Regions from separate parts of the Pantoea sp. SYBGC1 genome, predicted to be linked through region 1. Evidence: predicted binding sites of a transcription regulator. Region 1 holds the regulator's gene; each other region holds the start of a gene.
The links. Region 1 encodes LexA, which represses DNA repair genes until DNA is damaged. Its sites were predicted from a motif close to TNCTGTATGTACATACAGNA; they were not measured.
Positions count from the first base shown of each region.

Region 2: the regulator LexA is predicted to act here: its motif matches at 6,035-6,054, upstream of AC2CF9_RS00185 (DNA translocase FtsK 4TM domain-containing protein).
Region 3: the regulator LexA is predicted to act here: its motif matches at 5,630-5,649, upstream of sulA (SOS-induced cell division inhibitor SulA).

Region 1 covers NZ_JBXUNM010000010.1:59,270-67,312, forward strand. The annotation lists gene ubiA (4-hydroxybenzoate octaprenyltransferase) at 1-475, shown strand, start outside; gene plsB (glycerol-3-phosphate 1-O-acyltransferase PlsB) at 511-2,934, opposite strand; gene AC2CF9_RS15220 (diacylglycerol kinase) at 3,062-3,430, shown strand; gene lexA (transcriptional repressor LexA) at 3,536-4,150, shown strand; gene dinF (MATE family efflux transporter DinF) at 4,280-5,602, shown strand; gene AC2CF9_RS15235 (CsbD family protein) at 5,747-5,959, shown strand; gene zur (zinc uptake transcriptional repressor Zur) at 6,011-6,532, opposite strand; gene AC2CF9_RS15245 (conjugal transfer protein TraF) at 6,921-8,043, shown strand, end outside.
Region 2 covers NZ_JBXUNM010000001.1:30,025-38,067, forward strand. The annotation lists gene aat (leucyl/phenylalanyl-tRNA--protein transferase) at 1-355, opposite strand, end outside; gene cydC (heme ABC transporter ATP-binding protein/permease CydC) at 388-2,103, opposite strand; gene cydD (heme ABC transporter permease/ATP-binding protein CydD) at 2,091-3,872, opposite strand; gene trxB (thioredoxin-disulfide reductase) at 4,016-4,981, opposite strand; gene lrp (leucine-responsive transcriptional regulator Lrp) at 5,502-5,996, shown strand; gene AC2CF9_RS00185 (DNA translocase FtsK 4TM domain-containing protein) at 6,116-8,043, shown strand, end outside.
Region 3 covers NZ_JBXUNM010000001.1:104,766-112,808, reverse strand. The annotation lists gene AC2CF9_RS00480 (YccT family protein) at 1-25, shown strand, start outside; gene helD (DNA helicase IV) at 54-2,108, opposite strand; gene AC2CF9_RS00470 (YccF domain-containing protein) at 2,232-2,675, shown strand; gene yccS (YccS family putative transporter) at 2,687-4,822, shown strand; gene AC2CF9_RS00460 (TfoX/Sxy family DNA transformation protein) at 4,846-5,448, opposite strand; gene sulA (SOS-induced cell division inhibitor SulA) at 5,670-6,158, shown strand; gene ompA (porin OmpA) at 6,508-7,581, shown strand; gene matP (macrodomain Ter protein MatP) at 7,637-8,043, opposite strand, start outside.

The DNA of each region.
Region 1 (8,043 bases):
CTATACCCATCTGCCGCAGGTGGTACTTGGCGCAGCCTTTGGCTGGGCGATCCCGATGGGATGGGCTGCAGTAAGTGAGTCCTTACCTTTAGTCTGCTGGCTGGTGTTCTTCGCTAACATCTGCTGGACGGTGGCCTACGATACCCAGTACGCCATGGTGGATCGCGATGACGATCTGAAAATAGGCGTTAAATCTACGGCGATTCTGTTTGGTCGTTTTGACAAGCTGATTATTGGCCTGCTGCAGCTGGCTACGCTGGGGCTGATGGCGCTGGTGGGAAGTATGCTGAATCTGAACGGGGCATTCTACTGGTCACTGCTGGCTGCCGGCGCGCTGTTTGTCTATCAGCAAAGCCTGATCGCCCGCCGCGAACGCGACGCCTGCTTTCAGGCCTTTCTGAACAACAACTACGTCGGACTGGTGCTGTTTGCTGGCGTGCTGCTGAATACGCAGCCGTTTCTGGCGCTGTTCTGAACCGGCAGGGACGCATCATGCGTCCCTGCCTTGCCTTACTCGTGTGCGATCGCACTCTCAATCGTCAGACGCACGTCGCTGGTGACCAGCTCCGCCAGCATCTGCCACATCGCGTGCGTGCGCTCCGCATCGGCATCACCTGAGTCGCTGATATAGCGCTCATCGCGCAGCGTCAGTACCAGCGTGGTAAATACCGCCTTATCAAAGAACTCCGGCGCATTGATACCGTGCAGCACTGACAGACGCTGCGCCAGCGTGCGGCTCTCTTTCTCCAGCGTGCCACGGTTGATCGTGGGTTTGGCACTGAGAATGGCGAAAGTGATCGCAAAGCGCTGCAGCGTTTCGCGAATACCGGCTGCCAGCAGCTGCAGCGAGCGATAGCGCGCGGTGCTCAGCTTAATCTGCCCATCCAGCTGCGTTACCAGCCCCTGTCGCGCCATCTCCGCACACAGCGCACTGAGCAGCGCCGGCAGTTCGGCATTTTCCCAGCGCAGGAACAGTTCACTTTTCAGCATCGGATAGACCAGGCTTACCTGGCGCAAAAGCTCTGCTTCGCTGATTTCGCGGTGCTGCTGCACAATCGCGGCAATCAGCGACGGCATCACCAGCATGTGCTGAATGTTATTCCGGTAGTAGGTCATCAGCACGGCCTGCTCGCGCGGCAGAATAATGATATCGCCAATGCTGTCCTGCTCGGTTTCAAACTTGTTCATGCTCATCGCGTGATCCAGCAGCGCTTCGGCGCTCAGATCGGGCACCGTCGCTTCCGGTGAATAGGGCACGTTGCGCAGCAGCTGAGTGTAGCACTCCAGCTGCTCCGTCAGCTGCTCACGCGTCAGAGAGCGCTGGCGCGACGCCAGCAGCGCGGTCACACACAGATTCATGGCGTTGGCCGCACCCGCTTCGTTAATGCGCACCATCAGGCGGGCAGCGATATCGTTTACCGCTGGCGTCATCCACGCGGGACGCTGCGGATCGATAGGGTCGATCGCCTCGCGCCACTCGGGAATATGCTTGTTCAGGTAGTTAACCAGCGGCAGCGGTTCGCCAAAGTTAACGTAGCCCTGACCGAGATTGCGCAGCTTACGCAGGCCGCGCACCATCTGTACAAAGCCCTCTTTCTCTTTGGCCGCGCCGCGCAGCTCTTTGGCGTAAGTACCCACTTCCATTACGTGCTCATAGCCGATATAGATCGGTACAAACGTAATCGGGCGGCTGCCGCCGCGCAGCAGCGCCTGCAGCGTCATTGAGAGCGTGCCGGTTTTAGGATCGAGCAGGCGGCCAGTACGCGAGCGTCCGCCCTCAACAAAGTACTCAACCGAGTAACCGCGGCTGAACAGCTCGCCCAGATATTCGCGGAATACGGTGGAGTAGAGTTTATTGCCCTTAAAGGTACGGCGAATAAAGAAGGCCCCCAGCCGGCGGAAAATGGGGCCGGCTGGCCAGAAGTTGAGATTGATACCGGCAGCGATGTGCGGCGGCACCAGCCCCTGATGATAAAGCACGTAGGAGAGCAGCAGGTAATCCATATGGCTGCGATGGCAAGGCACATAGACTATTTCATGTCCATCCTGCGCCAGCTGACGCACGCGCTCGCCGCCGTTGACGCTTATGCCCTGATAGAGGCGGCTCCAGAGCCAGCCCATAATGCGGTCGGTAACGCGAATCGCCTCATACGAGAAGTCTGCCGCGATCTCTTCCATCATCTCAACGGCATTTTGCTGCGCTTTTTCATGCGAAATCTTTTTGCTGCGCGCTTCATCTTCAACCGCTTTTTCAATCGCTTTCGACTGCAGCAGCTTGTTGAACAGATCCTGACGGGCGGGCAGGCTGGGTCCTACCGCAGCCAGACGCTGGCGGGCAAAGTGAATACGCGCCACGCGCGCCAGCTTCTGTGCAATCGACTTATCCGTGCCGTGTTCGGTCGCCATCTGGCGCAGCGAGACGGTGGAAGAGAAGCGGACGAAGCTGTCGCGGCCGTGCCAGAGAATGGCGAAAAACTTCTGTACGCCATTCAGTACGCGCAGATGCGGCGTAGGCTCGCCCTGAATTTCACGCCCTGGCGCACGGCCAAACATCACCGCCACCGGCAGCATCTGGACATCCAGCTGCGGGTTATTACGATGCAGATCCAGATAGTCGTGAAACAGTTTCACTGACTCCGGGTTCGCCACGTAGTAAGGAAAGACACGCGGGCCATCATGGATAAACACATGACGCGGCAGCAGCGTGCCGTCAATCTCCAGCGGCGCGAGCGGATCGGGCAGATCAAGCCGCAGACACTGGTTACGCAATGTAAGCAGGTCCGCCTTTGAATCATAAGGCAAAACATACATCACGGGACGGGTGGGATCGATACCGTGCTCCGAAACCGGATCGGTCGGTATGACCTTACTTTTTACCAAAATAGAGAGTGGTAAATTCAATAATTTGTAATAGAGTTTACGCCAACCTGACATAGACAACTTGAAGCCTCTTGTTAGCAAAGCGCGGCAAGCATACCAGAAAGTGCAGCGAAGATCTGTGGCTGTGCCATCGCACGCTGCGCACTCATTGACGCCAAAATTACTCAAGGGTTCCCTATTCATGGCAAATAACGTTACCGGCCTGCTACGTATCATCAAAGCGGCGGGCTACTCCTGGCAGGGCATTCGCGCGGCCTGGCAACATGAAGCGGCCTTTCGTCAGGAGGCCGTTGCAGCGGTGATTGCGGTGGTCGTCGCCTGCTGGCTGGATGTGGACGCAGTGACGCGCGTGCTGCTGATTGGTTCGGTGATACTGGTGGTGGTAGTGGAAATCCTCAACAGCGCGATTGAGGCGGTGGTCGACAGAATCGGCCAGGAGCGTCATCCGCTGGCGGGCCGCGCCAAGGATATGGGTTCTGCCGCCGTGCTGCTGACGATCCTTCTCGCGCTGTTTGTCTGGATCACGCTGCTCTGGCCGCGCGCATATTAAGGCCGCCCGTACCGAGATATCGCTGATTTTTGCCGCAGCTGCGGTTTTCATTTCGCCAATACCTGTATATACTCACAGCGACTGTATAAACAACCAGGGGGCGGGATGAAAGCGTTAACCAGCAGGCAGCAGCAGGTCTATGACCTGATTCGCGACCATATTAATTCAACCGGCATGCCGCCAACGCGTGCTGAAATTGCTTCACAGCTGGGCTTCCGCTCACCCAATGCGGCTGAAGAGCACCTGAAAGCGCTGGCGCGTAAAGGAGTCATTGAGATTGTCTCTGGCGCCTCGCGCGGCATTCGCTTGCTGATGGAAGAAGAGACAAGCGGCGGACTGCCGCTGATCGGGCGTGTCGCTGCCGGCGAGCCGCTGCTGGCTCAGGAGCACATCGAGACCCACTATCAGGTCGATGCTAACCTGTTCAAGCCGAGCGCGGATTTTCTGCTGCGCGTTAGCGGCATGTCGATGAAAGATATCGGAATTATGGATGGCGATCTGCTTGCCGTGCATAAAACCCAGGATGTGCGTAATGGCCAGGTCGTGGTAGCGCGCATTGATGACGAAGTCACCGTAAAACGCTGGAAAAAGCAGGGTGCTATCGTGCATCTGCTGCCGGAAAACAGCGATTTTCAGCCTATCGAAGTGGATACGCGCCAGCAGTCTCTGACCGTTGAAGGTCTGGCTGTCGGTATTGTCCGCACCGGTGAATGGCTGTAATACCTGGTTAGCCCCCCCGCTGCGGTCTGTGCCTGCACAGGCCGCGGTCTGCTATATTACCCCTCTGCTTCCAACCGTGGCGCCGTGCAGCTGCATGAGGCGCGTTGCCCGCAATAACAGGACTGGCTGATGCCGCTGTTTACCTCTTCTGATCGCACGCTCTGGCGCCTGGCGCTGCCCATGATCCTCTCTAATATCAGCGTACCGCTGCTGGGCATTGTGGATACGGCTATCATTGGCCACCTCGACAGCCCGGTTTACCTCGGCGGCGTAGCCGTGGGCGCAACGGCCACCAGCTTTGTCTTTATGCTGCTGCTCTTTTTGCGCATGAGCACCACTGGCCTGACGGCGCAGGCGTTCGGCGCCGGCAATAAGCCAGCGCTGGCGCGCGCGCTGATCCAGCCGATGCTGATTGCGCTGGCGGCAGGCGTGCTGTTCATTGTGCTACGAACGCCGGTCAGCGAGCTGGCAGCCGCGCTGATGGGCGGCAGCGAGGCGGTGCAGCAGCAGGCGCAAACCTTTATCGCTATCCGCTGGCTCAGCGCGCCTGCCACGCTGGCAAACCTGGTGATCCTCGGCTGGCTGCTCGGCGTACAGTATGCGCGCGCGCCGATGGTGCTGCTTATCACCGGCAACGTCGTGAATATCCTGCTCGATCTGCTGTTTGTTCTGCAGTGGCACTGGGGCGTGGCGGGCGCCGCAGCGGCCACCGCCGTCGCGGACTATGTGACGCTGGCCGTGGGGGTTTGGATGGTGGCGCGGGTGCTGGCGCTGCGCGGCATATCATTATCGCTGCTTAAAGCCAGCTGGCGCGGCGACGCCGCGCGCCTGTTCCGGCTTAACCGCGACATCATGCTGCGTTCGCTGCTGCTGCAGCTCTGTTTCGCCTCGCTGACGCTGCTGGGCGCGCGACTCGGCGCTGACGTGGTTGCGGTCAATGCGGTATTGCTGATGTTCCTGACTTTTACCGCCTATGCGCTGGATGGTTTTGCGTATGCGGTGGAAGCCTGCTCCGGTGAGGCGACCGGCGCAGGCGATCGCAGCCGGCTGCGGCTGATTTGGTATGCCGCCTGCCGGCAGGCGGGCATTGTGGCGCTGCTGTTCGCTGTGATTTACGCCCTCTGCGGCCCGGCAATTGTTGCGCTGCTGACCTCAATTGAGTCGCTGCGTGAGGCGGCCGACCGCTATCTTATCTGGCAGGTGATCCTGCCGCTGGCTGGCGTCTGGTGCTATCTGCTGGATGGGATGTTTATCGGAGCCACGCGCGGCCGGGATATGCGCAACAGCATGCTGCTGGCGGCGCTGGGCTATGCGCTGACGCTGCTGACGCTGCCGTGGCTCGGAAATCATGGTTTATGGCTGGCTATTACCGTATTCCTCGCGCTGAGAGGCATTACGCTCGGGCTGATCTGGCGTCATCACTGGCAGCGCGACAGCTGGTTCAGCGTGTGATGTCAGCCGATCGGCCAGCAGCGCACAAAACTGGCAGTTTGTGCTGCAGCGGTTAACCTTAACGTGACAGCACGCAGGTTATACGGCGGTTCAGCCCGCGTCAGGGTGGCCACCGTCTGGCTCAGCAAACCGGGGAGAGATGCGATGAACCGAGATGAAGCGAGTGGCAGCTGGAAACAGTTTAAAGGAAAATGCAAAGAGCAGTGGGGCAAGCTGACCGATGATGACCTGAGCGTGATCGAAGGCAGACGCGACCAGCTGATCGGCAAGATTCAGGAGCGCTACGGCTATGCCAGAGCAGAAGCGGAGCGCGAAGTAAACGAATGGGAAAGCCGGCACAACGATCCACACAGCTAGTGCCACTCCCGCTTCAGCGCATAACCCGCCCGCATGCCTTCAGGCGTGTGCTCAGCCCTTTTTGCCGCGTTTTTTACTCATCGCTTCATGATCGTGCGCACAGCTGGCGTGCTGTGTACAGGCGGCAATTTCCGCACAGTTTTCGCACAGGCCGTGCGCTTCAATTACCGTATGGCGCAGGCTGAAGTATGCCTGGTCAGCCAGTCCCGCAATGATTTTTTCCACGCCGTGCGCCTGCTGTTCACTCACTGCGGCGCAGCTGTCGCAAACCAGCATGACAGAGCTGTGGGCCGGCTCATTAAAATGATGGCAGACCACATAGCTGTTGTTGGACTCCACGCGGTGGATAAATCCCTGCTCCAGCAAAAAGTCGAGGGCGCGGTAAATCGTGGGCGGCTTCGCCTGAGGCTCACTTGTACGCAGCTGATCCAGCAGATCGTAGGCGCTGACAGAACCTTTCTGCTCAGCCATCAGGCGCAGTACTTCGGCACGCTGTGGCGTAAGACGCACGCCGCGATCGAGACAGAGCGCCTCAACCTGGGTCAGCAGCTGCGCTGGGGTAAGAGTTGACATAATGTTCTCCGGCTAACAGGTGATGTTATTTTATCACACTCTATCCGCCCATGCTGTTTTTGCCTGCCCTGGCCGAAGCGTGCTGTCGATCACACTTATCCGGCAATTTTAAGCGTGTTTCGTGCGCTATTTTTGCTTTGCAAGTGACCAGATTCCCGTTATGGTTCAGGCAGGCTAAAGTTATCACTGGCCTTATAAGAGCAATATTTCGCCTGAGTGGCTAAAAAAAGCGCAGTGTGGCGCAATCGTGTCCAATTCTGCGAACAGCAGTGCTTATCCCTTTCAGTTCACAGCAATGAAGCGTTAGCCGCCATTCAGAATAGCGGTTAACACCATTATTTCGCCTACGCGACACTCAATAATTTTTTAAGGTGATAGCAGCCTCATGATGACAACACGCTTTACGCTGGCCCGGGTGGCTTATTTTGCTGGTTTAAACGCGCTGCTGGTTTCCTCTTCAGCGCTGGCCGCGGGAACCTGGTATGATGCGCGCAATGATGCGATGGGCGGAACCGGTGTTGCGTCGTCGCACTGGAGTTCTGCCGTGCTGGCTAACCCGGCGCTGATGACGCGCGCGCAGCCGGAAGAGAACGCCGGCATTATTTTTCCCTCTGCCGGGTTGCAGGTTACAGATAAAGACAAGCTGGTCGATCGCATTGATGACATTACCGATACGGTTGATCGCTATCGCGACGTGATTGATAACATCAACGTGAATCTGATCTCAGATCCGTTCGCCGCCATTGATGCCGTACCGCAGCTGCGTGCCGCAGCCGGTGACATGGCCGATCAGCTGCGCGGGCTTAAAGGTAACAAAGCGGATGCCACCGCTGGCGTTGCGCTGGCCGTCACCGTTCCCAATGCGACGCTGCCGTTTGCTTTTATTACCAAAGCCTATGGCACCGCCCATATCCGGGCCAATGTGGCTCAGAGCGATATCGATTATCTGGATAGTCTGGCAAACGGAGCGTTTCCGCAGCCGGGCGATCAGGATAAGCTGCGCTCCAGCGCGAACGGGCTGGCAGCGCTGGTCACCGATTATGGTATCGCCATGGCACATGAGTTCACGGTTGCCGGTCACCCGGTCTCGCTCGGTATTACGCCCAAGCTGCAGAAGACCTGGCTCTACAACTACAGCGCCAGCGTCTATAACTACGATAAAAACGATCTCAAAAACGGACGCTATCGCAGTTCAGACACCGGCTTTAACGTTGATGCCGGTCTCGCAACCGCGTTTGCTGAAAACTGGACGTTTGGTCTGACCGGGCAGAACCTGATCTCACGCGATCTGGAAACCAAAGTCGTCAATGGCTATCGCGATACCTATCAAATCCGTCCGCTGGTAACGACCGGACTGGCATGGGAGCGCGGGCCGGTTACCCTGACCGGCGATGTGGATCTGACGGAAACCAAACGCTTTAAGTCGCAGGAGAGCAGCCAGTATGCAGGCGCAGGCGCGGAATATCGCGTGCTCGACTGGCTGGCACTGCGCGCAGGCTACCGCGCCGATC
Region 2 (8,043 bases), on a different contig from region 1:
CGCGTTTGACCTCAAAAGTGATCCAGGTGCCCTCCTGACGTCCGGTCGCGCAGCCTTCAATTACCTGTGCAAAGGCGTGGTTCATGGTCACGCGATAGGGAGAGCGACGGTGAAAACGCGCCATGCTCCGGCTGAGATGAAAGGCGTCTGGCATCAGCACGGCCCGCGGATCGGGCGACCACCAGAGAATCGGATCGCCGGGCGAAAACCAGGGGAAAATACCGTGCTGGTAGGCGTTAATCAGACGTGCAGGCGAGAGATCGCCGCCCATAGCCAGCAAACCGTTTGGTTCGCGCAGCGCCATTTCCGGCGGCGGAAAGTGCAGTGAATCACGTGAAAGTTGTACCAGTCTCATGGCATCAGCTACTCAAAAGCGTCATCTCCAGACTATAACGCAAAGCGCTGACGGAAACGCCAGTAGCGACCCGCTTTTGAGATTAATTCGTTATGAGAACCTGATTCCACAATGGCACCCTGATCCATGACGCAGATGCGATCCATCTTCTCCAGACCCTGCAGGCGATGTGTCACCACAATCAGCGTTTTACCCTTGCTGACCCGCAGCAGTAATTGCAGAATTTGCTGCTCGGTCTTGGCGTCCAGTCCTTCGGTAGGCTCATCCAGTAGCCAGAGATCGCCATTGTGCAGCAGGGCGCGGGCGATGGCCAGGCGCCGCAGTTCGCCGCCGGAAAGGGGTCTGCCACCTTCACCCATCCAGCTATCCAGACCGTCAGGCTGCTCAGTCAGAAAGCCGAGCCCGGCCTGTGCCAGAGCGGCAGTCAGCTCACTGTCGCTGGCAGTGGGGCGCGCGAGTAAAAGATTATCCCGCAGCGTCTGGCTGAAAAGATGCACGCGCTGCGTCACCACGCTGATACGCTGCCGCAGGCTGGTCTCATCCCACTGTGAGAGCGGAGTATCATTCAGCTGAATAGTACCCGCGGTGGCTTCCCGGCTGCGGGTGATAAGCGCCAGCAGGCTCGATTTACCGCAGCCGGTCGGGCCGAGCAGAGCGATACGTTCGCCCTGCCGCAGCTGCAGTGAAAAATGCGCCAATACCGGCTCCGGGCGCTGCGGATAGCTAAATGAAACGTTATCCAGCGTAAGGCTAATACCCGGCGCCGTATCCTGCATGGCTGGCGGAAAATGGATGGCAGGCGGCTGGTCAATAATCTCCTGTACGCGCCGGGCGGCGCTGCTGACCTGCGCCAGCGGCAGAAAAGCGCCGGCAACCGGTGCCAGCGATTCAAACGCCGCCAGGCCACAGAACAGAAACAGCGCAATCGTTGCGCCCCCGACAGAATCAGCTGACACCCACAGCAGCAGCGTTACGGTCAGACCGGCTATCAGCAGCAGCAGGCTCTGCGCAAACGCCTGCAGGTGATGCTGCTGTTGCTGCGCGTGCTGCCACTGCCGCTCTGTGCTGTCCAGCCGCTGACGCCAGGCCGTTGCCGCACCATAGATCTGCAGCTCAGCCTGGGCCATGAGCCAGCCGGCAAGCTGCAGCCGCCAGCTCGCCTGAGAACGGGCGATACGCGCGCCGGAAGCCTGACCAAAATAGCAGAAGAGGGCGGGCAGCAGCAGCAGGGTCAGCAGCATGCAGCCGCCTAAGAGCAGCGCCAGAGGCAGGCTGAGCAGAGAGAGACCGCAGGTTACGACGATAATGACCACTGCCGCACCCGCCAGGGGCGAAATAATACGCAGGTAGAGATGATCGAGCGTATCGACATCGCTGACAAAACGATTCAGCAGTTCGCCGTGACGAAAGCGCGACAGCTGCTCAGGTGCCAGCGCCATCAGGCGGCTGAAGGTGTAGACACGCAGATGCTGCAGCACCCGGAAAGTGGCGTCATGACTGACAAGACGCTCAAAATAACGCGCGGCGGTGCGTATAATCGCGGCACCGCGCACCCCAGCTGCCGGCAGCATATAGTTGAAGGTGTAGAGTCCGGCCAGCCCTGCCAGCGAGGAAGCAGCCATAAACCAGCCCGAGAGCGTAAGCAGGCTCACACTGGCAAGCAGGGTGAGGATAGCCAGCGCGATCCCCAATCCCAGGCGCCAGGGGTGCTGCCGGAACAGACGCAGAAAAGGCATTAATGAGCGCACAGTGGAACCTCCTGCTGACGTTGCCGAATCATCTCCTGCAGCAGCCCGGGCTCCCTGCTGAGCTGCTGCCAGCTTCCCCGCTGTACCAGCGCACCCTGCTGCATGACCCACACTTCATCCCACTGCGCCAGATCGTGCAGCTGGTGCGTAATCATTAACGTCGTCTGCTGCCGTGCCGCCTGATTAAGCGCCTGCATGACGTGATATTCACTGGTACTGTCCAGGCCTGAACCCGGTTCATCCAGCAGCAGCAGTTTTGCCGGCTTCAGCAGCGCGCGGGCAACCGCAATCCGCTGTGCCTGACCAACGGAAAGCCCGACGCCATCCTCGCCAGTCGGCGTATCCAGCCCCAGCGGCAGGCTCGTCAGAAATGCGCTTACGCCAGCCTGGGCTAATACAGCCTGTAGTCTGCTCTCCTCAACGGGCCGATCCGGCATCAGGTTATCGCGCAGCGTTTGTGCGGGCAGCTGCGGATTCTGTCCCACCCAGGCAAGCTGTCGCTGCCAGCCTGCACGATCGATATGACGCAGATCCACGCCATTGGCCCGCAGCACGCCCTGCCAGGGCAGGAAACCGAGCAGCGCGTTCATCAGCACGGTTTTGCCTGCGCCGCTTTCACCGACCAGCGCGACCCGGCAGCCTGCGCGCAGGGTAAAATTAAGCGGCTGCGTCAGCGCGTGGCCGCCAGGACTCATTACCACCAGATCCTCTGCGGTCAGCGTCAGAGGCTCCTCGTCACACCACGGGCGAACCGGCTCCTGTGGCCAGGCATCCGGTGTCGCCTGCAGGAAGGTTTCCAGCGCATCTGCTGCGCCTGCCGCCTGCGCTTTGGCGTGATAAAAGGTGCCCAGATCGCGCAGCGGCTGGAAAAACTCCGGCGCAAGAATTAGCGCGAGAAAGCCGGCAAACAGCGTTACGCCGGTACCGTAATGGCCAAAATCAAATTCGCCAAGGTATGAAAAGCCAAAATAGACGGCGACAACGGCAATCGCCAGCGAGGCGAAAAATTCCAGCACCGCCGAGGAGAGAAAAGCGAGGCGCAGCACCTCCATTGTCCGCTGCCGAAAGCTGTCGGTGCTGGCGGCAATAGCCTGTTTCTCAGCCGCTGCGCGGTGAAACAGCCGCAGCGTATCGCGTCCGCGCAGACGATCGTAAAAATCGCCGCTCAGGCGCGATAGCGCGAGAAAGTTACGCCGGCTGGCATCCGCTGCACCCATGCCCACCAGCGCCATAAATAGCGGGATCAGCGGAGCGGTAACCAGCAGAATCAGCCCTGCAGCCCAGTTAACGGGAAACACAGCTACCAGAATTGCGCAGGGAATTACGACCGCCAGCGTCATCTGTGGCAGATAACGCGCATAATATTCCTGCAGCTGTTCAATCTGCTCAAGCAGCAGCGTTGACCAGCTGCCGGCAGGCCTGCCCTGTATCCAGGCCGGTCCGAGCGCATCGATGCGATCAAGCAGCTGGCGCCGCAGCGCCCGCCGGATGGCGAGACCGGCGCGGAAGCCTGCCATCTCCCGGCCATAGTTAAAGCCGGCACGCAACAGAAAACAGAACAGCAACAGCAGAAAATGAGTGACCAGCGACGAGCGGGGCCGATCGGAGACGACCAGCTGCTGCAGTAGCGTAGCCATCAGCCACGCCTGGGCGATAAGGACGAGTGCGGAGGCAAAGCCGCATAGCGCAGCCAGCTGCAGGGCGGTAGCACCGGAAGCCCGCTGCTGCCGTAACCAGCTCAGCAGGCGCTTTTGCCGTGATTTATTCATACTGTCGTCTGCTCTTCTGAAACAAAGCGAAAACCTGATAAAGTATCCGGTTATTGCGATCGGCAGCACTTTAGCACGCGGTACATAAAAAAGGCGACCTGAACAGATCGCCTTACTTTGATTATGATCAGGTTATTAACACGTTACCGATCGGTTTTAACCAGACCATCCAGATAGCGCTCTGCGTCCAGCGCTGCCATACAGCCGGTACCGGCAGAGGTAATCGCCTGACGATAAGTGTGATCCATCACATCGCCTGCGGCAAAGACGCCCGGAATACTGGTCTGCGTGGCGTTACCGTGCAGGCCGGACTGCACCTTAATGTAGCCATTCTCCAGCGCCAGCTGGCCCTCAAAAATAGCGGTATTTGGACTGTGGCCGATGGCGACAAACAGGCCTGCGACCTCAAGCGATTCTGCAGGCTCACCGTTAGTTGCCAGTAGCTTCACGCCGGTCACACCCATCTGATCACCGGTCACTTCTTCCAGCGTGCGGTGCGTATGCAGCACAATGTTGCCGCTGCGCACTTTTTCCATCAGCCGGTCGATCAGAATCTTCTCTGCGCGGAAGGTGTCGCGACGGTGGATCAGATGCACCTCAGACGCGATGTTGGCAAGGTAGAGTGCCTCTTCAACAGCAGTATTGCCTCCGCCGATCACCGCAACTTTCTGGTTGCGATAGAAAAACCCGTCGCAGGTTGCACAGGCAGAGACGCCACGGCCCTTAAATGCCTCTTCAGAAGGCAGACCCAGATAGCGCGCAGAGGCACCCGTCGCAATAATCAGGGCGTCCGCCGTATATTCGCCACTGTCACCGGTCAGGCGAAAAGGGCGCTGCTGCAGGTCAACGGTATGAATATGATCGAACAGGATTTCGGTGTTGAATTTTTCGGCATGCGCATGCATACGCTCCATCAGCGACGGCCCGGTCAGGTCATGCGGGTCGCCTGGCCAGTTTTCAACTTCGGTGGTCGTCGTAAGCTGGCCGCCCTTTTCCAGACCGGTAACCAGAACCGGATTCAGGTTAGCGCGTGCCGCATAAACTGCAGCGGTATAACCGGCTGGGCCTGAGCCCAGAATAAGCAGTTTGCTGTGTTTGGCCGTACTCATGCATTCCTCAGTGTGTTTCTGACAACAGTAATTTTGATTGTAGGGAAATTAGGACAGCAAAAAAAGCTTTGCACCATTTTGTTAGCGATTGCTGCAAGCGGCGTAGACGATGAAACGCATCTCTGCTGCAGTGTTGCGCTAAAAGAGTGCATTCTGAGTAAATAAAAAGCATCGTTGCCCTGAAAATATCATTTAAAAACAGGGCTCCAGCACGGTATCTGGCATCTTGTACTGAATTTAGATGTTTTACTTTGACAATCGCCTGCGCATTTGCGAAAACATTGGAAGAAGCAGAGAGTCTCTGGCGGTTCAGAACGGTAATTCAGTGCTGTTTTGCGCAGTGGCGTCAGAAAATCTCAGCCTGACATTGGTAGTGACGCATGATGTGGACAGACAGCATGCGTCATACGGATGGTGCGCGACTGCACAGGCTTATAGTCTTCAATTCAGTAAGGCTCTGGAATACGCATTTTTCAGGGTTGTGGCAGGCATAGGGAAGGAATTAAGAGAGACAATAATAATGGTAGACAATAAAAAGCGCCCCGGAAAAGATCTGGATCGTATCGACAGAAATATCCTGAATGAACTGCAAAAAGATGGTCGTATCTCCAATGTTGAGCTTTCCAAGCGCGTAGGCCTATCGCCAACGCCATGCCTTGAGCGTGTTCGCCGTCTGGAGCGACAGGGTTTTATCCTGGGCTACACCGCTCAGCTCAACCCGCACTACCTTGATGCATCCCTGCTGGTATTTGTTGAGATTACTCTGAATCGCGGTGCCCCTGACGTGTTTGAGCAATTTAACGCAGCAGTGCAAAAACTTGAGGAAACTCAAGAGTGTCACCTCGTTTCCGGTGACTTTGACTATCTGCTGAAAACCCGCGTGCCTGATATGTCTGCCTATCGTAAACTGCTGGGAGAAACCTTGCTGCGCCTGCCAGGCGTAAATGACACCCGTACCTATGTCGTGATGGAAGAGGTAAAACAGAGTAACCGGCTGGTCATAAAAACCCGCTAACGCAGGGAAGGTGCAAAGCGTGCAGGATTTAGGTACACTCCTGTGAATTCATACAGGACCAGCGTCGGGCTCTTCCGGCGCTGTTGCCTTCTTATTTTACAGGCACCTGGAGAGTTCTCTTGAGCCAGGAATACACAGAAGATAAAGATGTTTCGTTACAACCGCTGAGCAGTGGACGTCGTCTGCTCGAGGCGTTGCTCATCCTTGTAGCCTTGTTCGCCATCTATCTGATGGTGTCACTGGTCAGTTTTAACCCTTCCGATCCCAGCTGGTCTCAGACCGCATGGCATGAACCTATCCACAATATCGGGGGTAGCCCGGGTGCCTGGCTGGCAGATACGTTGCTGTTTATCTTTGGCGTGATGGCCTATGCCATTCCACCCGTTATCCTGGGGCTGTGCTGGATCACTTTCCGTCAGCGCGATCGGCAGGATTATATCGACTATTTTGCCGTTGGACTGCGTCTGATAGGCGTGCTGGCCCTGGTGGTGACCACCTGCGGACTGGCTGCACTGAACGTGGATGATATCTGGTACTTTGCCTCAGGCGGGGTGATTGGCAGTCTGGTCAGCAATGCCATGGCGCCGTGGCTGCATGGTGCAACCGGCACGCTGACGCTGCTCTGTATCTGGGCCGCAGGCATCACGCTCTATACCGGCTGGTCATGGCTCGCTATCGCTGAAAAAATCGGGAGCGTGGTGATGGGCGTGCTGACATTTGCCAGCAACCGCTCTCGTCATGACGATCGCTGGGAAGAGGATGAGTATGAAGAGGAAGCGGATGTCCCATCGCGTCCGGTTGTAGCGTCTCAGGCTGCTGACGAAGAGGATGTTCTGCTGGCTGCGCCGCGAGCGCCTGCACCTGCACCTGCACCTGCACTCTCTGCTGAGCTGGCCAGCGAACCGCTGCTGGTCAAAGCGTCCGGCGCAACCGCTGCGGCGCTTTCTGCTGTCAGTGAAGCTGCCCGTCAGGCGCCGCCCGCTCCGGCTGCCGTAGCAGAACCTGCACTGACGGCGGAGCCAGCAGTTACGCAGGCTGCCGTGCCGCAGCCGGTCACATCGCAACCGGTTGTGACCGCCACGCCAGCACCACAGACGCCACCGCTTTATCATTTTGAACTGCCGGCAGAGCCTGTCGCGTCGCCTGCTGCACCGGATGAAGATGGCCCGCGCATGGGCGACTGGCAAAGTGCCGATCGCTTCTCTGCTGCTGCCCCTGCATTTACGGCCGCTGCGGCCACAGGTGCTGCCACTGCTGCCGTACAGCGTGCGGAAGAGTCGCTGTCGCCTGTTTTTGACATTGTGCCTGAGCGCGATCGTAACCCGCAGGTAAAACAGGGGATTGGTCCGGAGCTGCCGCGACCTAACAAAGTTAAACTGCCGACCCGACGTGAACTCGCCTCTTATGGCATCAAACTGCCTTCACAGCGTATGGCAGAAGAGAAAGCGCGCGAAGAAGCCGAGCAGCAACAGCCTGACGTGAGCGCCACGCTGCATCAGCCGCAGTATGAGGAAGAGGCTACGCTTCAGGAAGCGCAGCTGCGTGATGCATTTCAGTCACAGCAGCAGCAGCGCTATGGTGAAAGCTGGGAGTCGCATACTGAAGAGGACGATCAGGAGGCACAGCATCAGGCGCAGCTGGCGAGCCAGTTTGCGGCGCAGCAGCAGCAGCGCTACAGCGCACCGCAGGAAGAAAAAGCGCCGGTGTTCAATCTGGATACCTCAGCCGCTTTTGACTTCTCGCCGATGAAAGATCTGGTTGATGATACGCCGAGTGAACCGCTGTTTACTATTGCGGCAACGCCGGAGCCTGAAGCACAGTGGCAGCAGCCAGCCGCACCGGCCGCAGAACCCGCAGCACAATGGCAGCAGCCAGCCGTACCGGCCGCAGAACCAGCCGCACCGGCAGCGGAACCCGCCGCACAGTGGCAGCGGCCAGCCGCACCGGCAGCAGAACCTGCTATGTCCGCAGAGCCGGCCTCACCGCCTTCATACAGTGAAGCGGGCAGCGCCGGATTTGCAGCAGAGCCTGCCGCAGCACCGGCTGT
Region 3 (8,043 bases), on a different contig from region 1:
GATGAAAACGTTACGCACCAGCTAGCGCCTCGCTTTTCCTGGCGCTGTCAGGCTCAGGCTTTACGCGCTACCGGTACACCCAGCTCACGCAGCTGTTCAACAAAGCGCGACGGACAGGCTTTATTAAACAGCAGCCACACCTGTTCACGTGCCCGCGTCATAGCCACATAAGCGAGGCGCCGCTCTTCCGCATCGGGAAAATCTTCCACGGGTGGCAGCAGCCCCTCCTCCAGCACCGACTCACGCGCCGGAGCCGGAAAGCCATCGGCTCCCTGATGGAGGCCGGTCAGAATAACGTACTCCGCCTGCTGACCTTTACTGGCATGGATTGTCATAAACTCCAGCTTTAATCCGGGCCAGCGCGTTTTTGCCCGGTCCAGCAGCGCCGGACGCAGATGATGATAGCGCGCCAGCAGCAAAATCCTCTCTTCCGGTTTCGCAAATCCGCTGAGTTTATCCAGCAGCCCCTCCAGCTGATCGTCCGGCAGCAGCGTTACCGCTTTTTTACTTCCTTTGTTCAGACTGGTAAGCGTTTTTTTCAGCTGGTGCGGATTTTGCTGGATAAAACTATTGGCAATGTCAGCAATGCGGGCATTAAAACGATAGGTGGTATCCAGCACGCAGCTGTCGCCGTCGCCAAAATAGTGGTGAAAAGCGGTAGTCAGATTGAGCTTAGCGCCGCTGAAGCGGTAGATTGCCTGCCAGTCATCGCCTGCAGCAAACAGGCTGGTATGAGCATTTTGCGCGCGCAACGCCTTTAAAAGTGCGGCACGCTGCGGCGAGATATCCTGAAACTCATCGACCAGAATATGCTTCCAGGGACTAATAAAACGTCTTTTTTCCAGCACCTCTGTCGCCTGCTGGATCAGGCCGGCAAAATCAACGGCACCCTCCGCTTTAAGCGCACTTTTCCAGGCTTTCAGCAGCGGCGCCATCAGTTTTATCCGCTTACTGAAGCTATCGCGCCACGCTTCCGGAACGGCCGCGATCGTTTCCGCCTGATTACCGCTCTGCATCCGCAGCAGGCCCAGCCACTGCTCAAGACGCGGCACCAGCCGCTGCGCGATAGCGCTGTCCTGCCAGAATGCGCCGTCCGGCAACGTCCACGCCAGCTCCTCCTCCAGCCACTGACGCCAGCCGCTGGCCTGCGCCTTTTTAGCCGCACACTGCTCGCGCCAGCTCTCCAGCAGCAGCTGGCGACGGGCAGCGCCGTCACTCTCCAGCTGGCTGATAACCGGCGGCTTGCGCCCACTCTCACGAATAATATGCAGCGCCAGCGCATGAAAAGTACGCGCCTGCAACGCCTTTACATTGAGTTGCGTGTCCAGGCGTTGATTTATCTCTTCTGCAGCCTCCCGGCCGAATGCCAGCAGCAGTATCTGGTCAGGATGAGCCAGTCGCCGCTGCAGCAGCCAGCCGGCACGGGCCACCAACACGGCGGTTTTACCACTGCCTGCACCCGCTAGGACCAGCAATGTCTCTTCACCATTGACCACCGCTTCTGCCTGCGCACGATTAAGCGGTGAGTGCTCAACGGTAGCGAAAAAATCCGGATTGGCCTGAATCACCTGTTCGCTCCAGCGGCGATTACGCTGGCGAATTGTGGCTTCGCCCTGCTCCAGCCACTGCCGGCAGCGATGCCAGCGTTCACGACAGTTATCCAGCGCCTCCAGGCGTGCCAGCGGCAGCGGCAGTGCCTTAATTGTCTCGTTAACCCGGGTAAGGATAGCGGCCAGTTCACTTCGCTTCAGCCAGCGATCCTCCGCAGTCAGCTGCGAAATATGCTGCAGCAGCTCATCCAGCACGCCTGCACTGATATGACTCATTTCAGCGCTCCACTGCTGCCAGGCGTGCTGCAGATAGTGATAAAAACGCTGCGTCTCCTGCCACTCCGTGCCATGCAGCCGCACCACCTGATTCTCCGCCAGCAAAAACTCCAGCTCGCCCCATACCAGACCGCGTTTGCAGCTGATATCCAGCAGCTGATTAAACGGAATAAGGTATTCATGACGATCGCCGCTGACTTCAACACCGGCAGTCAGCAAACGCACCCGGTTGTAAGGATGCTGCGCCAGACGTTTACCCATTGCTGTTGCTTTCAGTTCCATGTCCGCATCATCAGGTGAAATTCAGTTATTGCGCAGTTTACCTGTCAGACACTTGGCGCTCCAGCCTTAAAACAGGCTAAACTTGGCGTCACATATTGCGGATTGCAAAAGGAAAAACGCGTTATGCGCACCGTTCTTAATATTCTGAATTTTATCCTCGGCGGCTTTCTCACTACGCTTGGCTGGCTCTTTGCCACGCTGGTCAGCATCGTACTGATTTTTACGCTGCCGCTGACGCGCTCCTGCTGGGAAATCACAAAACTTTCGCTGGTCCCGTTCGGCAATGAAGCGGTTCACGTTGATGTACTGCGTCCTGACAGCAAAAGTGCGTTTCTTAACGCTGGCGGTACATTTCTGAACATCTTCTGGCTTATTTTCTTTGGCTGGTGGCTCTGCGTAATGCATATCTCAACCGGAATTATGCAGTGTCTGAGCATTATCGGTATTCCCACCGGGCTGGCGCACTTTAAGCTGGCTGCGATTTCACTCTGGCCAGTTGGCCGTCGGGTGGTCAGCGTGGAAGAGGCGCAGGCAGCGCGTGAAGCTAACGCGCGCCGTCGCTACTGAGGATTCGGTTTATGTCCGACGCTATGCCCGCCTGGCGCCGCTATCTGTTTAACAGCAGCCTGCGCTATCTGCTGCGTATTTTTCTGGCGCTGTCGGGCTGCGCCGCGTTTCCCTGGTGGCTGCAGCAGGTAGAGTGGACTATTCCGCTTACGCTGGGCGTGGTCGCTGCTGCGCTGGCCGATCTTGACGATCGCTGGACAGGCCGTCTGCGCAATCTGATCATCACCCTGTGCTGCTTCTGTATCGCGTCGGTCTCCGTTGAGCTGCTTTTCCCCAGCCCCTGGGCGTTCGCTGCCGGCCTGGCGCTCTCAAGCTGGGGGTTTATCCTGCTGGGCGCGCTTGGCCAGCGTTATGCGACTATCGCGTTTGGTGCCCTGCTGATTGCGGTATATACCATGCTGGGTATCGGGCTCTTTCCAGAATGGTGGATGCAGCCCGCGCTGCTGCTGGCGGGGGCACTCTGGTACAACCTGCTGACCTTTATTGGGCACCTGATGTTTCCGGTGCGGCCCGTTCAGGAACAGCTGGCGGCCAGCTTTTCCCAGCTGGCGCGTTATCTTGAGGCGAAAGCCAACCTGTTTGACCCGGATGGTGGTGAGCAGGATGATGCCGCTCTGATTGCCACCGCAATGGCTAACAGCCAGTTAGTCGCGCAGCTGAATCAGACTAAAAATACCATTCAGAGCCGGCTGCGCGGCGATCGGGGTTCGCGCAGTACCCGCCGCAGCCTGCATTACTATTTTGTGGCGCAGGATATTCATGAGCGCGCCAGCTCTTCGCACATACAGTATCATCAGCTACGAAATAACTGGCGTTACAACGAGATCCTGTTCCGTTTTCAGCGTCTGCTGAATATGCAGGCGCAGGCGTGTCGCCAGCTGGCTGAAACGATCGTACTGCGCCAGCGCTGGCATCACAGCAGCCATTTCGAGCGGGCTTTTGCGCGCCTTGAGACGGCCCTTGAGCGACTGCAGCAAAGCGACCCCGATGCCGGACATACCGCCCCGCTCTACTGGTTATTGCGTAATCTGCGTGCCATTGATGCGCAACTTGCTTCGCTTGCTTCAGAACAGCAGCTGTTTGAGACGCCGTTGCAAAGTGAGCACCATCTTTCGCGTGACACGCTGCGTGGCTGGTCCGATATACGTCTGCGTCTGAGCCGTCACCTTACGCCCGCCTCTCCGCTGTTTCGTCACGCCATCCGAATGTCGCTGGTGCTCTGTATAGGTTATGCCTTTATTCAGATTACCGGGCTGCAGCGCGGTTACTGGATACTGCTTACCAGCCTGTTTGTCTGTCAGCCCAACTATAACGCCACGCGTCGCCGGCTGGCGCTGCGTATCGGGGGGACGCTGGCAGGGGTGGCAATCGGGCTGCCGGTGCTGTGGCTGGTGCCCTCGGTGGAGGGGCAGCTGCTGCTGATCGTCCTCAGCGGCGTGCTGTTTTTTGCTTTCCGTCAGATTCAGTATGCGCAGGCCACGCTGTTTATTACCCTGCTGGTACTGCTCTGCTTCAACTTGCTGGGTGAAGGCTTTGACGTGGCCCTGCCGCGGATTGTTGATACGCTTCTGGGATGCGGACTCGCCTGGCTGGCGGTGGCGTTTGTCTGGCCTGACTGGCGTTTTCGCAAGCTCACCACCATAGCCGATCGCGCGCTGAATGCTAACTGCCGCTATCTGGATGCCATCATGGAACAGTATCATCAGGGCAAAGATAACCGGCTGGCTTACCGGGTCGCACGCCGGGATGCGCACAACGCTGACGCCGAACTCGCCTCTGTGGTATCGAATATAAATAGTGAGCGCCGGGCAGAGCAGACGCTGCGGGAGCACGCCTTCAGACTGCTCTGTCTTAATCACTCGTTTCTGAGCTATATCTCAGCGCTGGGCGCACATCGCACCCGCTTAACGCCGGGGAAATTGCTCACGCTGCTTGATGACGCCGTCTGTTTTGTTGAGGATGTTTTACAGATTGAGTGCGTGACGAACGATCGGGTAGCCGCGATGCAACATACGCTTCAGCAGCGCATCGGCGAACTGAAAACCAGCTCTGAAGCCCAGGCACCGTTGATTTTGCAGCAGCTCGATTTACTGATCACACTGCGGCCTGAGATTGCCCGCCTGCGCCGCGCTCTGGCGCAGGCCTGAAACAGTAACAGCGGCTCTCGGGTTTACCGGCGTAGCCGCTCCTGATACCAGCTGCTCAGCGCCTCTTTTACGTCAGCCGGAAGCGCCGCCTGATGATGGCCAGAGATCGCCCCTTCAAGTGCCAGCAGCGTTTTCAACCCGACATGCTTGTTGACGCTGCGCAGCTTAAGCCAGCTCTGTCGTGACCCCATCTCCTGCAGCGATTCCACCGAACTGATCCCCGCTTTATGCAGCATCAGCTCCATACGCAAACTGAGATTAGGAAGATCTTTGAGCCGCAGCGAAATATGTTTTACTGCGGCATCAGCCTGTGCCGCCTGCAGGGAGCTGGCTGACAAACGGATCAGCTGCCCCCTGTCCTGCCATAGTTGCTGATCAACTTTGAAGTAGCTCAGGGTGACAGGGATGCCGCGCTTACGGTAAACCAGCGGCTCCAGCGGCCGCTGAACGGTATAAAGCCGCAGCGCCTCACTGGCGCGCAGGTAGAGCGTGTCATTATCGATATAGGCGAACACTACGCGCTCAATGGCCAGAGCATAGCCGCCAAACTGCGTACGCGACTCTATATCTCCCAGAACCGACAGGGCGTCGATCGATTGTTCTACTACCTCATTTTTTCGCTTCATCATGTCCCTTTTCCTCATTCCTTGTGCAGGGTATTTCCTATAAAACAGTGACTATTCATTCAGTTAGAAGATAAAAAAAACGATTTACTGATTCAATGAATAAAATGCCTTTGGTGTCATCTTCTGCCAGTTTTGAGAGACATTTTCAGAAAATGAAGTTGATCTCTGTTAATTTAAACAGTACTGTACATTCATCCAGTTCACTACTGAGCGAGTATATTATGCGCACGCATTTCTCTGGCCCTGTTGATTGTTCCTCCTGGTTAGCGCCTTCCACTGCAGTTCAGCCGTCAATGGGCGGTATAACGGAATTACGCTACAGTGAGCATCCTGGCATGATGCAATTGCTTCTGCTCCCGGTGCTCAAACAGCTGAGCGAACAGTCACGCTGGCAGCTCTGGCTGACGCCGACGCACAAAGTGAGCCGCCGCTGGATCCAGCAGGCTGGTCTGCCGCTTGAGAAAAGTATGCATATTACTGAATCAGACCGGCTCAATACGGTTGAGAATATGGTGAAAGCGCTGCGTACCGGAAATTACAGCGTAGTGCTGGCGTGGATACCGGAACTGCATGAAACTGAGCGTCAGATGCTGCAGCAGGCAGCAGAAGAAGGCGAAGCTTTGGGTCTGATTATGCGACCGGAAGAAGCTGATATCATTTCTGCCAGACAACCCGGAAGCACAAAAATTCCCTCGGATTTGTTTCATTAAGTAAAAAGTGAGATTTATCTCAGCTTTTTTTTCCGGCCTGTTGCCGCTAAGCTACTGATAATGTTCCCGCCAGTCAGGACAAGGGCTTAGCTGCAATTCTCTATTTACAGAACGAAAATTTTGCCCCGTCAATTGTTAAAATGTGTGTATTTACACCTGTTTTTTTACCTGCTCACCTCACATCATACTTGTAAGTTTTCAATCTCGTTGTAGACTTTAGCTCGCCAGGGTGCTCAATAACCTCCGTTTTTTCGGTAGAGTCATAAGCGAGCGTTCAGACCCGGCGAAGGATTACAACCAAGAGCAACCTTTTTGCTCATTGCCTATTTGGATGATAACGAGGCGCAAAATGAAAAAGACAGCTATCGCAATTGCAGTGGCACTGGCTGGCTTCGCTACCGTAGCGCAGGCCGCTCCTAAAGATGACACCTGGTACACCGGTGCTAAACTGGGCTGGTCTCAGTATCACGATACTGGTTACTACGGTAACGGTTACGCGAACAACGACGGTCCAACTCACGAATCTCAGCTGGGCGCAGGTGCTTTCCTGGGCTATCAGGCGAACCCATACCTGGGCTTCGAGCTGGGCTATGACTGGCTGGGCCGTATGCCTAACAAAGGCGACAACATCAACGGCGCATTCAAAGCGCAGGGCGTTCAGCTGGCAGCTAAACTGAGCTACCCAATTGCTGATGACCTTGACGTGTACACCCGTCTGGGTGGCATGGTATGGCGTGCAGATTCTACCCAGAACAATACTCTGACCGGCGAACGCCGCAGCGACCACGACACCGGCGTTTCTCCGCTGGCTGCAGTGGGTGTTGAATACGCAGTGACCAAAAACTGGGCAACCCGTCTGGATTACCAGTGGGTTAACAACATTGGTGATGCAGGTACCGTTGGCGCGCGTCCAGACAACGGCATGCTGAGCGTAGGCGTTGCATACCGCTTCGGTCAGGATGAAGCTGCTGCACCAATCGCTGCACCAGCTCCGGCACCAGCTCCGGTTGTTGAAACCAAGCGTTTCACTCTGAAATCTGACGTGCTGTTCACCTTCAACAAATCTACCCTGAAGCCAGAAGGCCAGCAGGCTCTGGATCAGCTGTACAGCCAGCTGAGCTCAATGGATCCTAAAGATGGTTCCGTTGTGGTTCTGGGCTTTACCGACCGCATCGGTTCAGACCAGTACAACCAGAAACTGTCTGAGAAACGTGCTCAGTCTGTTGTCGACTACCTGGTATCTAAAGGTATTCCGGCTAACAAAATCTCTGCACGTGGCATGGGCGAATCCAACCCGGTTACTGGCAACACCTGTGACAGCGTGAAAGGCCGTAATGCCCTGATCGACTGCCTGGGTCCAGACCGTCGCGTTGAGATCGACGTGAAAGGCATCAAAGACGTTGTAACTCAGCCACAGGCTTAAGTTATCGCGTAAAAAAAACCCCGCTCCGGCGGGGTTTTTTGCTTCTGCTATCTGCTTACTTTTTGTTCTCTTCACTGCCTAAAATGGCCTGCAGATCCTGCTTTAACGTAGACATCTGGCTGGCATATTTCTCTTTCCGTTCGGCGTCTTCAATCAGCTGTACAATTGTCTCAGAGAGCGTGCAGTGACGGCGCTGCGCCAGACCCGCCAGCCGTTGCCACACCAGATACTCTAAATCGATCGATTTTTTACGCGTATGCTGGTGTTCAGCATTAAAGTGACGCTTGCGGCGGGCACGTATGGTTTGCTTCAGGCGATTTTCCAGACCGGGATGGATATGCTGCGCAATCCACTGGTTCACCTCAACCGGCGTATTTTCCAGCGCAAGCAGCGCGTCAACCGCAGCCTGTGCCGCGCTGAGTTCCAGATAGCGGGTGATCAGCTCCCCCTCCCGATGTTTTT